One region of the Blautia sp. HCN-1074 genome, then DNA from elsewhere that is predicted to be linked to it. Evidence: riboswitches for the same ligand, from Rfam matches in the RefSeq annotation. Region 1 holds a riboswitch; the other holds the start of a gene.
The links. Region 1 has a riboswitch for ZMP and ZTP ahead of WKT11_RS08340 (IMP cyclohydrolase). Riboswitches for the same ligand answer to the same signal wherever they lie in the genome.
Positions count from the first base shown of each region.

Region 2: linked by a shared signal. The riboswitch ahead of WKT11_RS14230 (formate--tetrahydrofolate ligase) and the one ahead of WKT11_RS08340 (IMP cyclohydrolase) in region 1 are both predicted to bind ZMP and ZTP.

Region 1 is NZ_JBBKBP010000007.1:116,085-125,320, reverse strand. Features, by position in the region: gene WKT11_RS08360 (O-acetylhomoserine aminocarboxypropyltransferase/cysteine synthase family protein) at 1-636, shown strand, start outside; gene WKT11_RS08355 (3D domain-containing protein) at 893-1,990, opposite strand; tRNA gene WKT11_RS08350 (tRNA-Gly) at 2,234-2,306, shown strand; gene WKT11_RS08345 (phosphoribosylaminoimidazolecarboxamide formyltransferase) at 2,702-3,886, opposite strand; gene WKT11_RS08340 (IMP cyclohydrolase) at 4,016-4,729, opposite strand; ZMP/ZTP riboswitch at 4,789-4,869, opposite strand; gene WKT11_RS08335 (peptidoglycan recognition protein family protein) at 5,103-6,011, opposite strand; gene guaB (IMP dehydrogenase) at 6,221-7,678, opposite strand; gene WKT11_RS08325 (DUF6106 family protein) at 7,788-8,291, opposite strand; gene WKT11_RS08320 (Ig-like domain-containing protein) at 8,496-9,236, opposite strand, start outside.
Region 2 is NZ_JBBKBP010000018.1:66,691-75,926, forward strand. Features, by position in the region: gene WKT11_RS14220 (LysR family transcriptional regulator) at 1-603, opposite strand, end outside; gene WKT11_RS14225 (aspartate ammonia-lyase) at 931-2,355, shown strand; gene WKT11_RS14230 (formate--tetrahydrofolate ligase) at 2,488-4,173, opposite strand; ZMP/ZTP riboswitch at 4,342-4,427, opposite strand; gene WKT11_RS14235 (DUF1700 domain-containing protein) at 4,855-5,316, shown strand; gene WKT11_RS14240 (isopeptide-forming domain-containing fimbrial protein) at 5,816-9,236, shown strand, end outside.

The DNA.
Region 1 (9,236 bases):
GGCGGAGCTATCGTTGACAGCGGCAACTTTGACTGGGATGCTTATGGACATAAATATCATGGTCTGACAGAACCAGATGAATCTTATCATGGCGTAATCTACACGAAACAGTTTGGAAAAAAAGCGTATATCACAAAGGCAACCTCTCAGCTGATGCGTGACCTTGGCTCTATTCCATCTCCGACAAACTGTTTCCTTCTGAACCTTGGACTGGAAACATTGCCACTTCGCGTAGAACGTCACTGCTATAATGCACAGAAAATCGCAGAATTTCTGAATGCCCACGAGAAAGTCTCTCACGTAAACTATGCAGGGCTTCCGGATGACAAATATTATCCACTGGCTCAGAAATACATGAACGGAGGCAGAACCTGCGGTGTTATTTCCTTTGAATTAACAGGTGGCAGAGAAGCAGCCGTCCGTTTTATGGACAGTCTGAAACTTGCTACTATCGCTACTCATGTAGCGGCATCTAAGACTATGATTCTTCATCCGGCAAGCCACACGCATCGTCAGATGAATGATGAACAGCTTGCAGAAGCCGGAGTATCACCGGGAATGATCCGTCTCTCCGTTGGTATCGAAAACGCAGATGATATTATTGCTGACATCGAACAGGCACTTCAGAACGCATAAAATATAGAACTTTCTCGTAACTATAAAGGCACTGAACAGTTACGCTTTCTCTATGAAATCATAAAAAAGTCCAGAAGTAATCCCAAATATGATTTATTTCATTTCATATTTGGATTCTTCTGGATTTTATTATTCTCTCATTTATCAGACTTTAACCGAATCGAGTAAGTCCCCTGCTTCAATTGCAGAGAGCAATAAGCAGTTATTCGGTGTAGAGCCACGTAGTGGAAGCGGATTGCAAATATCCGACTGACTTCTACTCCTGAAGCAAATATACATCTGTATAATACACGCCTTTATCTTCACCCTCCTGGTGAGTAGCAACATAAATATCGATACAATTCTGCTTAATTGCACCGCCACAGTCCTCAGCAACATAGACTTGTCCATTGATTACAACTTTGGAACCATATGGAATCTGCGAAGGATCTACAGCAATCGTATGATTTGTTGTAGCTGTTACACCTGATGCTGTAATGCCGTTTGCCCATGGGCCACAACAAATGCTGCATGGACAATAATGTGTAATCTTAAATGTTCCTAATGGCTTCAAAGTTGCCTCTGATGACACTGCCACCGGGGTACCAATCTGTACGCCATTGACAGATTCACCTTTAGATGCAGTCACGCCTTCCACCGCATCGGCAAAAACTCCCTTGCCTTCGCTTTTATGGATGACACCCGCTTCCTGTCCATCTACCTCTGCGATTTTTGTCTCTTCCTCGCTTTCTTTCGTGTCTGTCACATTCTCCAGCACACTGGTTGGTATATAGCCGATTTTTTTCTTTCCCTCATCATTCTTATAGGAAATCTGACTCCATATATCATTGACAGTAGCAAGTCGTTTAACCTCATCCTCCTGAATGATCTCACCTACCACTTCCCCATCCTTCTTACCTGGATAATCCAGAATATCGCTGTCTTTTAATGCTGTAAAAGTTCCTTTCGCGGCCTTTACCTGATCACTGTCATTGATATTTTTTGTCTGCACATAACCGCTGATCTTCTGTTCGCCGCTCTTATTCTTATATTCATAGGTCACCTTACTCCAGCCATTATCACAAACAGCAACACGTTCCACGCTCGTTCCAAGATAAACTTTCTTTAATTTCTTTCCGTCCTTACCAGGATTGGAGCTTATATATGTAGACTTGACAGATATCGAAACTATATCTGTCTTGGCAACCGCAGTTACTTTCTCCCCGCTTCCATTGTCAATCTCAAAAGTCTGGGCAGTCTTATTGTCTTGCTTGTAAGCATTAATCGTACCCTCATAATCAAGGATATCCGCTGATACTGTAGTCGGAACTGCAAGTGCAGAACAAAGAGCCAGCATCATCAGTCTTTTTTTCATAAGCAAATTTCATCTCCTTTATTGCTTTACATTCAATTATCATAGCACAGCCCCTGCTCTTTTGCAATTTTCCCATCCAAGACTTCACGAAATATTCAAATTTTATTCCCCGATATGAAGCAGCCATAACTTTTTTCAAAAAATATTCTCAAAATCAATAAAAAGTATTTGACAAATAATATTTTTTATAGTAATATATATCTTGTCGCTGAGGAAAATATCCTAGCAAACAATTTAATAAATGCGATAGTGGCGTAGTTGGTAACGCGCGACCTTGCCAAGGTCGAGACCGCGGGTTCGAGCCCCGTCTATCGCTCTCAGAGCATCAGCTAGAGCTGATGCTTTTTTCGTCCCCTTCTATGACTTTCCATAATTATAGCAATCCCATATCCGCCAATAACATCTATAGCCAATGTCCTTGATTAACATCCCTGGGGCAAGCGTATATTCGCAATCCGCTTCGCTACTTGCTCATAACCAGCGCAGGACATTATATGTTTTTGCCCGCATTTGCAGGAGTCTTAGAAAAAGTTAGCGCCAGGAAATCTGCGTTATGTAAAAAAATTTCACTGTCTGAGCCGCATTTGCGGCGAGTTTGAAATTTTTTTACATGTTTTTAGCAGATTTCCTGGCGCTTAGTTTTTCTTAGGCTCCGAAACCGCGGACAAAAACATATAATGTCCTGCGCGTCCCCATACCAGTACCAGCACCTTAGTGATGGAACAATCTGATACCAGTAAAGCTCATCACCATTCCATATTTATTACAAGTCTCGATCACAGCGTCATCACGCACAGATCCACCCGGCTCAGCAATATACTTCACGCCACTCTTATGAGCACGCTCAATATTATCACTGAATGGGAAGAATGCATCAGATCCAAGTGTAACATCAGTCATCTGATCCAGCCATGCACGTTTCTCTTCCTTTGTAAATACTTCCGGTTTCTCTGTGAAAGTTTTCTCCCACATACCGTCAGCAAGTACATCCATATATTCATCACCGATATAAACATCAATGGCATTGTCACGTTCCGCACGTGAAATTGTATCTTTAAATGGCAGATTCAGCACTTTCGGGCACTGGCGAAGGTACCAGTTGTCCGCCTTCTGGCCTGCAAGTCTTGTACAATGTACACGTGACTGCTGTCCTGCTCCTACACCGATTGCCTGTCCATCTTTTACGAAACATACGGAATTGGACTGTGTATATTTCAGAATGATCAGGGAAATCTTCATATCACGTTTTGCTTCTTCTGTAAGCTCTTTATTCTCTGTCACAATATTGGAAAGCATTGCATCATCAATCACAAGTTCCTGACGTCCCTGCTCGAAAGTTACACCAAATACTTCTTTGTGTTCCAGAGGAGCCGGTACAAAGTTCTCATCGATCTGGATTACATTATAGTTTCCTTTTTTCTTCTGTTTCAGAATCTCCAGAGCTTCTTCTGTGTATCCAGGTGCGATCACACCATCGGATACCTCTCTCTTGATCAGAAGTGCTGTATCTTTATCACACACATCAGAAAGAGAAATAAAATCACCAAAAGAGGACATTCTATCAGCACCGCGGGCTCTTGCATAAGCGCATGCTAATGGCGAAAAATTCTTCCAGTCCATATCATTTACCCAGTAAATCTTTGCCAGAGTCTCTGTAAGAGGAAGTCCTACAGCAGCACCTGCAGGAGATACATGTTTAAAAGATGTAGCTGCAGGAAGTCCTGTCGCTTTCTTCAGATTGGATACCAACTGCCAGCCGTTGAATGCATCTAGGAAATTGATATATCCCGGTCTTCCGGAAAGGATCTTTACCGGAAGCTCGGATCCGTCTGCCATATAAATTTTTGCAGGTTTCTGATTCGGGTTACAGCCATATTTTAATTCGAATTCTTTCATTATATAAATCCTCCGTATGAACCAAATAAGTATTTTAAAATTAATTTCTGTAAATAATTTCTAACTGCGAAAGCATCGTCTTATGCCCACAATAATCTATGAGCACTATCTGTACTCAGTAAGTGACTATTATTTATTCTTATTAATGATCTTGCTTTCGTACTTTCCAGTCTCAATATCAATATATCTCACAAACAGAGATACCTTATTATCTTCATTCAGGCTGTTCCAGAGAAGGTTTGCAAATTCATCCATATCATTCGGAACCGCTACCAGTTTTGGCTCTCCCTCGAAGCTTGGAAGTGGATTTCCATCGCATTTATAAGTATGAATAAAATGTCCCTCACCGGCAATCGCATTCTCATATGCAAATGTATAACGGTTGCATGCGTCCGGATTTCCGTTGTTGCTCTTGAGGATTGACATTGCATAACTGAATTTTCCATTCTCTACATGCATAACTCCGGAAATACGAGGTGTATAGTTTGGTCCGTCTGGCTCAAATTCTCTGCTTCTTAAGGACTGTTCAAAAGTAAGCTGATGATCCATTCCCTCATAAACAGTATCTGTCTGATCTCCGTTTGTCACGATTGTTTTGTTTCCCAGTACACGTACAGGTGCATAAATGATCAGACTCGGATCTGTAAGTTTGGATGGATCAAATGCCTGTGTGCGGATTCCTTCTCCATCTTCTACAAATACTCTGTTTCTGCTGTTCTCGCTTCTGCCCATGATGAAATAAGCTGTCACTGCTTTCTTACCGTCTGCAGAACGTCCGATTACGATTCCTCTTCCCGGATAGGAATTCTCTTTCAGTTCTTTTTCCAGTGATAACATTTCCATAATTTTTTCTCCTTTTCATTAAAAATAAGGTCAAAAAAAGCCTGGGAAACCCTTTCTCTCCAGGCTGCCCAGGCGGTCGGCTCATATACACACTGCACTCCCTGTAGGTAATCCTACTTCCGCCAGTCATGCAGGTACTGTTGTGAAAATTCACACGTTGCTATTATAGTACAATACTTTTTTGCGGATTTCAAGGCAAATTTTTTTGTGCGGTACTTATTTTCTGTGTGATTATTATTGTTCACCCATTACTATCCCCATAAGTATATTGACCACTTGATGCTCTGACATATATAAAAAAATTTCAAAACATACAAGCCAAGTTTCTATTACTATAGTCAATTGGGAATAAATTTTTGTTGCGTTACTGTCATTATCCTTGCAATCCATAATCTACATTGATCTGCGCTGCAATATTAGCTTTCATCTGAAGCCATGCATCCGGATTTTCCACATAATATTTCGGGCAGTCCTTTCCGGTAACATCATAGTGGCGGATCACATTTTCGGATGTGAGCCCAAACCGCACGCATAACCATGCTGTCAGTTTCACTACAGAATCATATGTTGAATCATTGAATTGCCCCGTTTCATCCGGATGGCAGCATTCGATTGAGATTGTATCTACATTGCGCGAATTCGTCGCATAAGACATTTCAGAAGTAGGGATACACTGCACCACCTCTCCGTCCAGTCCCACCACAAAATGGCTGCTTACCTTCGTATCATGGGTATTTGCCAGATTCTCAAAATAATTCCTGTTTGCAATAGCTGTTGCTCCTGGATTTGCAGTGTAATGAATTGCAATATAGTTTACACTTTCGATAGGAATCTGTGGTCTGGAATACTCATTTGGTGTGAGCAGTTCCACATCAATATAAGGTGCTCCCTCTTTCTGCCACTGCTCTGGTCCACCGGATGAATCGTCTCCTGAGGATGTTTCTGATTGTTCTGTATCAGAAACCATGTCATCCGAATTATGTAAAAAATCCCCAATACTCCATCCATTTTCTCCGGCACGATTCAGCACGATCCATCCAGCTAAAAGCACGATAATAATTAACAGGACAGCTATAAACACTCGCTGATTTCTCTGTTTTATTCTGCTGCTCTTTCCCCTTTTCTTTCTGACAGTCGTTTTTTTCGCCTCATAGAGTGTGGCTGATTTTGCATTTTTTGAAGTTCCTGCTTTTCTCCCCGTCTTCTTTGCGCTCCCTGACTTCGCCGCAGTTTTCGTGCCTTTTTTACTTGATTTCTTAGTTTTGTTTATCTGTTTTTGCATTTTTACCTTCTCTTACAGGATTCTATACCTGCAATAACCGCCTTAGCGATATAATTTCTCTCCGTCATATATGGAGACTTTTTTTATCTTCTAGTGTGCCGACAAGTTGATTTCTTGATACAAAAAACACCCCTGTCAGCATATGCCGGAAGGTATTTGCTTTCCTTCCACCAGCAGCCAACCGGGGCATTTATTATTGTAAATCTTTATTATTTATCATCTACGCTGTAGTTTGGAGCCTCTTTTGTGATATGAATATCATGTGGATGAGATTCCTTAAGAGATGCAGCAGAAATCTTGATAAATCTGCCTGTTGTCTTAAGTTTTTCGATATTCTCAGCACCACAGTATCCCATACCGGAACGGAGACCACCCATAAGCTGGAATACAGTATCCTCAACATGTCCCTTGTAAGCAACACGTCCTTCGACACCTTCCGGAACAAGTTTCTTCGCATTCTCCTGGAAGTAACGGTCTTTACTTCCGTTCTCCATAGCTGCAATAGATCCCATACCACGGTATACTTTGTATTTTCTACCCTGATACAGTTCGAATGTTCCCGGGCTCTCATCGCATCCTGCGAACATGCTTCCCATCATGCAGACATTCGCACCGGCTGCGATAGCCTTTGTGATATCTCCAGAATATTTAATACCACCGTCTGCGATAATCGGGATTCCGTATTCTTTTGCCACTTCGTAGCAATCCATAACAGCAGTGATCTGTGGAACACCAATACCTGCAACGACACGTGTTGTACAGATAGATCCAGGTCCAATACCAACTTTAACTGCATCAACGCCAGCCTCAATCAGCGCCTTTGTTGCAGCGCCTGTTGCAACGTTACCTGCGATTACCTGCAGATCCGGATATGCATCTTTGATCTCACGGACAGCCTTAAGTATGTTCTCTGAATGTCCATGAGCGGAGTCGATTACGATTACGTCTACAGATGCTTTTACAAGTGCATCTACACGTGCAAGTACGTTAGCTGTAATTCCTACTGCTGCACCGCAGAGAAGACGTCCCTGATCATCTTTTGCTGCCAGAGGATATTTAATCTGTTTCTCAATATCTTTAATAGTAATTAAACCTTTTAAATTAAAGTCATCATCTACAATGGGTAATTTCTCTTTACGGGATTTCGCCAGAATCTTCTTGGCTTCTTCCAGTGTGATTCCTTCTTTGGCTGTGATCAGTCCCTCTGAAGTCATGCACTCTTTGATCTTCTTATCGAAATCTGTCTCAAATTTCAGATCACGGTTGGTAATGATTCCTACCAGTTTTCTGCCTTCTGTGATCGGCACACCGGAGATACGGAACTTCGCCATTAACTCATCTGCGTCCTTGAGTGTATGTTCAGGAGATAAATAGAAAGGATCTGTGATAACACCGTTCTCGGAACGTTTTACCTTATCTACCTCTTCAGCCTGAGCTTCAATGGACATATTCTTGTGGATAATACCAATACCACCCTGTCTCGCCATGGCGATTGCCATACGATGCTCGGTTACTGTATCCATTCCTGCACTCATCATAGGAATGTTCAGTTTAACCTTCTTTGTTAAGTACGTTGTAACGTCTACCTGATTCGGAATTACCTTTGAATATGCTGGAACTAACAGAACGTCATCAAAAGTAATACCTTCACCAATGATAGTACCCATTGCATTTCCTCCCTTGCGTATATGAAATTGAATTACTATTGTAATATAAAAAGGAACCATTAACTGGCCCTTTTATTTTCAACAAGTGTAACAAAAATCAGTTTCTATGTCAATCCAAAAAAACTTTGCTCGGTGCTGAATTTTTCATAGCCTGTGCAAGTTTCTCGTCTGGCTCAAGGATGATCTTGCATAATTCTCCGTCCAGTCTTGTGATGATTCCGAAGCGTTTATGCTCTGAATTTCCTGATGAAAAATCCAGTACTTTCATCTTCTGGTTTCCGTTATAATAGTCCATTCTGTGGGAATTTAACGGTGCAGCCAGATCTGCCTCTGATAATTTGAAACTCTTTACTCTCTTTCTTTTTGTTTTCGCCATTACCATATCGATGTCGAAATCGCCGTTGATAAACAGATATTCGTATTCTACGTCTGTTTTAGGAATTACGAAATAACATGCAATTCCAAGTGCTACAGCTACGATCCATATTAATGGAGTGATAATCAGTCCGGCAATTACTGCGATTGCTGTCAACACAATCAGGCCATACTTTACAAAGCTGTCTTTGATTGTGTGTTCCCGTTTTACCAATAATTCTGAATACAGGTCACTCATCTTCTTTGCTCCTTTTCTTCTGTTTTTCCGGTAGTCTGAATCAAATTTTCAGCAACCCGGATGATTTAATAGGTATTATAGCACAAAAAGGGACTGCCGTCTATGCGGCAGTCCCCCAGATTTTGTCAGTTTAGAAAATCTCATCACAAAAGATGATATTCCATGGATTTTGACCCGTAGCTGTGAAGCATTGAGCAGGTACACTTATTTCATATTTACTGTTACCACACATTTTGCAACCACACCCGAACCATCCAGCGCATGAGCTGTAATTACCGCAGTTCCATTTCCCACAGGTGTGAGGTAATGTTTACTGAATTCCGTTGCCCATCCACTGTTTACCAGTACAACAGACTTATCACTCGTGGTCCATCTGCATCCCTTTACTGTGGCATTGGATGGACTGTAGGTTGCTTCTATAACATAATGCTTCTTCTTGTCTGTGATTGTTACGGATGTCTGGCTTAATTTGATCGATTTCACTTTGATTACCTGAGTATTCTGATCATCCGGAATAGAAGGCAGTTCTGAAGTTCCATTGTCATCTTTATAATCTACGATTACTTTACACTGAGCAGTCAGTCCGGAACCATCCAGCGCATAAGCTGTAACTACTGCTGTTCCATTTCCCACAGCCGTAAGCATTGTACTTGAAGAAGCCAGATAATCATATCCATCTACCGATACTACAGACGGATCACTGCTTACCCATCCAAGCATTTTATAATAAGCTCTGAACGGCAGAACCATAGAATCAAGAAATACCCTATCTCCTTTAGATGTCATGGTGATAGAACGTCGACTTAAGGTTATATCTGTCATCAGTGTCGGATGTACTCCCGGCGGAATCGGAATCGGTGTCGGGACTGCCGGCTGTGCAGGTGTCGGTGTGACCGGTCTTTCTGTTTTACTCAGATTTACACTTACTCCCTGTTCATCATATCT
Region 2 (9,236 bases), on a different contig from region 1:
AACAGAAGGAATATCAGAAGAGCGGAACTGCCCGTTCCGGATTTCCTCAATAGGAATCTGATATTCCTGCAGTTTGGTATTGATTGAATAATTTTTGGGAACTGCAAGAAGAAGTTGTTCTTTCTGGTAGATATAATGTTCAAAAATCTGGTTATCCAGAATACAGTTATCGATCACCAGATCTAACTTTCCGGCCTGGAGAAACTGGGATAGCTTTGCTGTACTTTCTTCTACAAGAGAAATTTGAACATGTGGAAATTTTTGGGAAAAATCAGCAATAAGGGGAGGCAGAATCCATGAAGAAAAGAAGTTACTGCCACCTACATTGAGAGTTCCTGTTTTGAGATTTCCCAGATCCAGTATGAAGTTTTCAAGATTATTTTCAATATCCATGACTTTTTCAACAGCCTGTATGTAATGTTTTCCAACTTCGGTTAACTGTAAAGGTTTGGTGCTTCGATCAAAAATAGGATAGCCAATACGGTTTTCTACACGTTTTACATTGGCGCTTAAAGAAGGCTGCGAAATGAAAAGAGCAGCAGCAGCTTTGGAAAAGCTTTTTTCCTTGTATACCTCATAGATGTATTCCATTCCCTGAAACATATAAACTCCTCCGATATATAACTTAGTTACTGTTCACTCCGTTCTCAGTAACGTAGCCAAAATTCATTCCAGATTGCCTGCGGAAATGGGATTTTGGCTTGTATGTCTCGGGATAGTGGTATGTGAACAGTAACATAACTTAAACACTATATATTTTATAAAAATATATGTATTTGATTATATTATAGCAGAGATATATAATGAGGGCAAATACATGAGAGAGATAATAACAGTACTGTTTAATGGATAATATTAACCGCCGATTTTGTGGGAAAATGCACCGGAATGATTATCCGGGGAAGAATGAACAGAAAAAGGAGAAAGACTATGAAAAAAACAGACTATCGTGTAGAAAGAGATTCTATTGGTGTAAAGGATATTCCGGAAGATGTATATTATGGAGTGCAATCCTTACGTGCGGCCGAAAATTTCCACATTACGGGGCTGAATATGCATCCGGAAATTATTAACAGTCTTGCATACATAAAAAAAGCAGCAGCGATAACTAATTGTGAAGTGGGGCTTCTTGAGAAGAAAAAAGCACAGGCGATTGTCCAAGCATGTGATGAAATTGTTTCAGGAAAATTCCATAATGAATTTATTGTGGATCCTGTTCAGGGAGGAGCAGGCACATCTTTAAATATGAATGCCAATGAAGTAATTGCAAATCGCGCAATTGAGATACTGGGAGGAAAAAAGGGCGATTATACAATTATAAATCCTAACGATGATGTGAATTGTGGACAGTCTACCAATGACGTTATTCCTACTGCCGGTAAAATGACTTCTCTTCGTCTGCTGCAGAATCTGAAGAAACAGCTTCTTCGTCTCTACGATGCTCTTAACGAAAAAGCGGTAGAGTTTGATCACGTAATCAAAATGGGACGTACACAGATGCAGGATGCAGTGCCGATTCGTCTGGGACAGGAATTTAAAGCATATTCGGTAGCAATCATGCGTGATATCCACAGAATGGATAAAGCAATGGATGAGATGCGAACCCTTAATATGGGAGGCACTGCTATTGGAACAGGAATTAATGCAGACGAGGGTTATCTGAGAAGAATTGTTCCAAATCTTACTGAAATATCAGGAATGGACTTTATACAGGCTTTTGATCTGATTGATTCCACTCAGAATCTGGATCCATTTGTAGCTGTTTCCGGCGCTGTGAAAGCATGTGCGGTAACTCTTTCCAAAATGTCAAATGATCTCCGCCTTATGTCTTCTGGTCCTCGTACCGGATTTGGAGAGATCAATCTTCCGGCAAAACAGAATGGCTCCTCTATAATGCCGGGTAAAGTCAATCCGGTTATTCCTGAAGTAGTTAATCAGGTGGCTTTTAATATTATTGGTAATGATGTTACGATTACCATGGCTGCAGAAGCTGGTCAGCTGGAATTAAATGCATTTGAGCCGATTATTTTCTATTGTATGTTCCAGTCTATCGATACTCTTGGCTATGCAGTTCAGACACTGGTAGATAATTGTATTGTAGGGATTACAGCAAATGAAGAAAGATGCCGTTATCTGGTAGAAAACAGTGTAGGTATTATCACTGCGATCAGTCCTCATCTTGGATATCAGAAGGCTGCAGATATTGCAAAAAAGGCAATTAAGACAGGCGAATCTGTAAGAAGTCTGATTCTGCAAGAAAAGCTTATGGACGAGGATGAACTCAATCGTATTCTTGATCCGATCCATATGACGGAACCTGGTATTTCTGGAAAAGATTATCTTATAAAAAAATAAAGAAAAAAACAGGCGGGAAAATCTTCCCGCCTGTAAAATCGTCTGGACACATATCATATATAAATATGATTTTTATATTTTTGAATTATTCGATTGAATACGGATGATTTTATCCGTTTGATTTCAACTGGATTAGAACAGACCTGTGATCTTACCTGTTTCGTCTACGTCGATTCTCTCAGCAGCCGGAACTTTAGGAAGACCTGGCATTGTCATGATCTCACCTGTAAGAGCTACGATGAATCCTGCACCAGCGGAAATCTTCAGGTTACGTACTGTAACTTCGAAGTCTGTAGGAGCACCCAGTTTAGTCTGGTCATCTGTTAAGCTATACTGTGTCTTAGCTACACAGATCGGGCAGTTGCCGAAGCCAAGAGCTTCTAACTGTTTAGCCTGTTTCTGAGCGTTAGCTGTCAGAACTACTTTCTTACCTCCATAAACTTTCTGAACGATCTGGTTCAGCTTGTCTTCGATAGAACCTTCCAGTTCATATGCATAGGAGAAGTCGTTTGGTTCTTCTACAAGACGGATAACTTCTTCTGCAAGTTTGATTCCGCCTTCGCCGCCTTTTGCCCATACTTCAGAAAGAGCAACGTTAACACCCAGTTCTTTACATTTAGCTTCTACAAAGTCAAGCTCTGCTTTTGTATCTGTAGGGAATGCGTTGATAGCAACAACACATGGAAGTTTGTATACGTTTTTGATGTTGGAAACGTGTTTTAACAGGTTCGGGATACCTTTTTCAAGAGCTTCCAGGTTTTCATTGTTGAGGTCAGCTTTTGCAACGCCACCGTTGTATTTCAGGGCACGTACAGTAGCTACGATTACAACTGCGCTTGGTTTTAAGCCAGCCATACGGCATTTGATATCAAGGAATTTCTCAGCACCAAGGTCAGCACCGAAACCAGCTTCTGTGATTGCATAATCAGCAAGCTTCATAGCCATCTTTGTAGCTGTTACAGAGTTACATCCATGAGCGATGTTTGCGAATGGTCCGCCATGTACGATTGCAGGAACGTGTTCCAGAGTCTGTACAAGGTTTGGTTTCAGAGCATCTTTTAACAGAGCTGTCATAGCGCCTTCTGCGTGAAGGTCACCTGCTGTTACAGGTTTCTGCTCGGAAACTTTTCCGTATGTATATCCGATGATGATCTTGGATAATCTTTCTTTCAGGTCTTTGATGTCGCTTGCAAGACAGAGAACTGCCATGATTTCAGATGCAACTGTGATGTCGTATCCATCTTCACGAGGCATACCGTTTGTCTTTCCGCCAAGACCATCTACTACGTTACGAAGCTGACGGTCGTTCATATCTACACATCTTCTCCATGTGATCTTACGTGGGTCAATGTTTAATGCATTGCCCTGGAAGATGTGGTTGTCGATCATGGCTGCAAGTAAGTTGTTAGCTGCGCCGATTGCATGGAAGTCACCTGTGAAGTGAAGGTTGATGTCTTCCATCGGAACAACCTGTGCGTATCCGCCGCCTGCTGCACCGCCTTTAACACCGAATACCGGTCCTAAAGATGGCTCACGAAGAGCTACCATAACGCTCTTGCCGAGTCTCTGCATACCATCTGCAAGACCTACAGTAGTAGTAGTTTTACCTTCACCTGCAGGAGTTGGGTTGATTGCTGTAACAAGGATTAATTTTCCATCTTTCTTGTCGCTTTCTTTCAGAAGATTGTAATCAATTTTTGCTTTATATTTTCCGTACTGTTCCAGATATTTGTCATCAATACCTGCCTTCTCTGCAATCTGAGTGATTGGAAGCATTTCGCATTCCTGTGCAATTTCGATGTCTGATTTGAATCCCATAATGTTTTTCTCCTTTCGTCTCCGCATAACATGAAAAACTTATGTTACTGTTCTGACCAGTAACTTGTTTCATTAAAGGAAGTGTCGGACAGACTGTCTGTTTTACAGGTAAAAACAACTGTTAAGCTGTTTTTACGGGATAAAAAAAGGCCAGTATCTGAAATCTTCAAATACTGCCCAGACGGTCGGCTTCCACAAACCTCCGACTCCCCGTGGTTTGTATTCCACATTTTCCGTCAGTACTCGAAGGTTCCTTTAATTGATGAATACAATATAGCATTTTGAGAAAAAAATGTCAAGAAAATTTTTCTGAATCGTCAAAAAAAATTGAAAATCTGGATATGAATTGTGCAATTTTGATAATAAATAATGAGAGAAAAGCAGATTGCTGAAAGAGATTTTCATCTGCGTGACTCTGAAATGTTAAAAAAAAGACAAGAAAAGATTAAATCTGGGAAAAATAAAGGATTTTGAAACAGGAGTTCAGAAGTGAAAAAATATAAGAGAATCAAGCAAGTCCCCTGCTTCAATTGCGAAGAGCAATGAGTTTATAAGTATTTCATAAAAATTTTATGATTATATTAGTTGTCATCCACTGAAAGTATGGTAGAATAAATACACGGTATCACCTGATGTGGGTGATCGATCATATCGATATCATTGATAAACGGAGATGCAGATATGGATAGAAAAGAATTTTTGGACATCCTCAGAGGACAGCTTGCCGGAAATATGCAGGAAGGCAAGGCTGCGGCACATGTAAGATATTATGAAGATTATATACAGTCTCAGGTACGTGGCGGACGCCCGGAGAGAGAAGTTCTTGAAGAACTGGGAGATCCGCGTCTGATAGCCAAAACACTGATTGACACAGATGATGGAAGTGCACAGGAAGATTATGGAGAATATTCTTCGTATGGAAGCAGCTATGGAAGTAAAATGGATCCGCCTCCGCAGCCGGAGAAGAAATGGAAGAAGGTATTAGATCTTTCTACCTGGCATGGCAAGGCAATCGTTATTGTAGCCGCGGCTGTTGCTATTATTCTCCTTGTGCTGTTAATTGGAGCAGTTCTTCCATTCTTTATTATTCTGGCAATTATTCTTTATTTTCTTTCCTGGTTAAAGAAACGTAATAACCAGTAAAAATGTCGCTTATCACAGAGACAGCAATATTTTTCAAAAAAAGTCGGTACAGGGCTCTGATAAAGATGCCTTGTACTGATCTCTCATATTTCCAATACTTAATCGAATCAAAGAAATCCCCTGTTTTAACCGAATCAAGTAAGTCCCCTGTTTCAATTGCGAATATCTGATTGTTTAAATCGAGTCTATAACAAGAAGATAATTTATCTGACTGACTTTAAAGAAAAATTGTAACTGTTCAGTACCTTCACAGTTACGAGTCAAAATCCATTAAAAATCGCCTTCGGCGATGGGATTTTGACTTGTATGTCTCGGGATAGTAGACTGCTGAATAGTTACGAAAAATTCACATATAAAATTTCTGAAAACTTATTAAATCACGTAGTTGATTTCTATTCTCTAATCCTGCCAGGTGCAGGGAAAAATCCCACATTCATTCAAATCAGGGGCGAAATATTTTGTCCCGGCGTCATTTTTTATTTTGGAAAGGAGACAGAAAATGAAACGTAATTTAAAACTGAGAGAACGCCTGGGAGCTTTGCTGCTTGCATTGCTTTTTATCGTACAGGCAGTTCTGGGGCTTTTACCTGCCTGCGTAACACAGGCGGCTTCATTGTCCATAGAAACCTGGGACAATGATAAGACGGTAGACTATAGTTATCGCTTTGATATGAAATTTCAGCCCGGAATTACCACGTATGAATCCTTTGGGTGTGATAACCTGGACAGAGAGGCTTTTTCGGACAATGGGAAAAGCGAACGTGATACGGAATGTGTCAGAGTGTATCCGGATTATAAGGCTGGAAGTGCGGGAATGCGTTATAACAATGTAGGTAAAGATGGAAACGGAAATATTGTAGATGTCCGTCTTATCCTTATGGGAGTAGAGAATGCCGAACGACGTTATGAACTGAATACTGTGGAAACGATTGTTCAGAATAAAGAAGGGGCTACTTTTGCGTGGAAAGATAATGAATCCTATCCGCTGGTCGGATTTTCCAAAAACAGCATTGGCGTATTTATTTATTCTGTAGGGTACGCGAAAGTTAAGTTCCAGTTTCTTAAGCATGGAACGGATGAGGCTTTGCCAATCAGTGGACATGGAACAATCCGTGATATTGATGCAGGGCAAGGCGTAAGAATTCCTGCGGATTGCGGACTGGACAGTGCGTATGTTCTGAAAGAGAATGATTATCTGACAGTAGAAGGAAATACGGTAACCTCTCCGATTGGTGCCATAGAACCGGATGATCCGAGAGGCTGGCTGAATCTTTTTTACAATACAGATAATTTTACAGTAGAATTCTGTCATCAGCTTAGACTGGACAAGTGGGATAAGACCCGAGAAGATGGAATTAAGAAGGCGGGATCTCAGGAGAAATGGGCAGAAAACATAAGAAATAAATATCTGGATCCGTCAGGAAACACTTATTGTCCGACCTTTAAAGGACAGAAATATTGCAAGGCATATGCATATTTCGATTTTACGTCTTATTGTTTTGGCAATGTTGAGATGAAAAAAGCCCCGGAGAAACGTGTCGGAGAGAGTAATTGCAGTTGGGAACAGGCGAGTGTGGCAACAAAAGATCAGCCTTTTACTGTCAGACAGGGACAGGAATTCCAGTATATGATTCAGGCAGAAGTAACACCAAATAAACTGAAATCATTTGTAGTGGAGGATGTACTTGAGGATTGCCTTTCTATCGAAGATACTTCTAAAGTGAGCATTACAAATGATATAGGACAGGTAGTAACGGATCAGTTTGATATTAATATTGAGGGACAGAAGATAACCTGCAGTGCGAAACCGGAAAGTCTTCAGGAGGAGACTTTTACAGATAATCAGAATTATACATTTACTCTGAAAGTACGTCGGAAACCAGAATCAGAAATAAATATTTCAAAATACCTTGCAGAGGATGGATATACGATCCTTATCCCGAATCATGCTTCTATGAGCTATGAACGTACAAATGGAAGCGGAGATACCATGGATACAGAAACAGTGTGGGTAAAGAGTGTGATTTCTCCGGAACTTGAAGTAGTCAAGAATACATCCCAATATGAATGGAAGACAGGAGACACCGTAGACTATGAAGTTTCAGTTTCTCAGACAAAGCCGGATGTACGCGCGGTCAATGTAGTCATTACGGATGAAATTCCGGCATGTCTGCAGCTCCTGGAAGGACAGTATACAGTGAAGACAAGTGACGGCGCAGAAAGCTGTACGCTCACCAGACAGGGTGACAATGGCTGGAAAGCAGAATGCCCGTCTTTAAGATATGGAGAGATGATTACCATTCGCTTTAAATGCCAGGCGCTGGAGGATTCCAATGGTCAGGAGTGGGAAAATATTGTTGCTGCGACAGCAGATAATCTGCTTAATCCTGAAACCGGAGAACAGGAATCCCGCAAGGACATGGCAGAGGTATGGATGAACAGTCCGCATCTGGAGATTGATAAAACAGCAGACAGGTATGAATGGCAGGCGGGAGAGCAGATTGCTTACCGGATCGTGGTAAATAATGTGACTGCCGGAACCATTGCAAAAGATGTGAACATTACAGATATCGGTCTGCCACAGGGACTGATTCTTGCTGATGGGGCTCAAAGTGTGGAAGTGCTGGGCGTTCAGCAGCAGATAAATTATCCTGTACCGGATAAGAAGACCGGACAGGCATATGAAGCAAGAACTGTGGAATCCCGTATGGATGCAGATGCAAATGGTTTTGCTTTTTATTGTTCATATCTGCCATACAGTCAGCCAGTTACGATTATTTTCCATTGTGTTGCACAAGAAGATGCTAATGGCCATGAAAGTGTAAATGCCGCAACGGCAAAAGCCTCCAACGCTGAAGAGAAATCAGATGATGCCGAAGTTTATGTAAATTCCGGAGAATTCTGGATTGAGAAAAATGCAGATCATTATGAATGGCAGGTAGGAGAGCTGGTACAGTATAATGTAGTGGTCGAAAATAAAAAAGAAGGCACAGTAGCCAGAAAGGTGACTATCTGGGATACAGAGATGCCGGCAGGACTTGCACTGGAATCAGCAGATAATGTATCTGTCAGTGGCATTCCACAGAGCATTACACAGCATGTTGCGGGAACACCGGATATTCCAAACCAGCTGAACCCGGAATTTTATAATGAGACATCAGAGAAACCGGTCAGCTATGAATTTGTTCAGGAAGGAGCCGGATGGAGAATGAATATTTCAGATCTTCCTGCAAATGTTCCGGTTATGATTTCTTTCCTCTGTACAGTTACTGAAGATGCAAACGGTGCAGAGAGTATTAATGTTGCAAATGTACAGGCACAGAATGCACCGGCAGCACAGGATGATGCGGAGGTATATGTAAATACGGCGGTACTTTCTATTGATAAAAGTTTCCAGAATCCGTATCTGGCCGTTGGTGACGGACGTGCAGAAAATGAATTCCGTATTGGAGAACAGGTAAATTATCAGGTTACAGTAAACAATCTTCAGAAAGGATCGATTGCACGAAATCTTGTGATTAGTGATCTTTCTCTGCCTGAAGGACTGGCGCTGGATGAAGAAGAGGGAGCTGTTACGGTAACTGGTGTACCGGCAGCTATCCAGAATCCGGTAGCAGGAACTGATGATGCCGGAAATGAACTTAATCCGGAAAATTACAAAGAAACTGTGGAAAAACCTGTAAATTGCCAGGTTACACGTCAGGGAACCGGCTGGATAGTGACAATTTCAGATCTTCCATACCAGACACCTGTTACTGTTAATTTCCGTTGTACTGCAAAGGAAAGTGTGAACGGACAGGAAATCGTAAACACAGCACAGGCATATGCAGATAATGCACAGGCAGTAAAAGATACTTCAAAGATCTGGGTAAATTCACCTGTATTAAAAGTAGAGAAAATAACTGACAAACCATTCTATA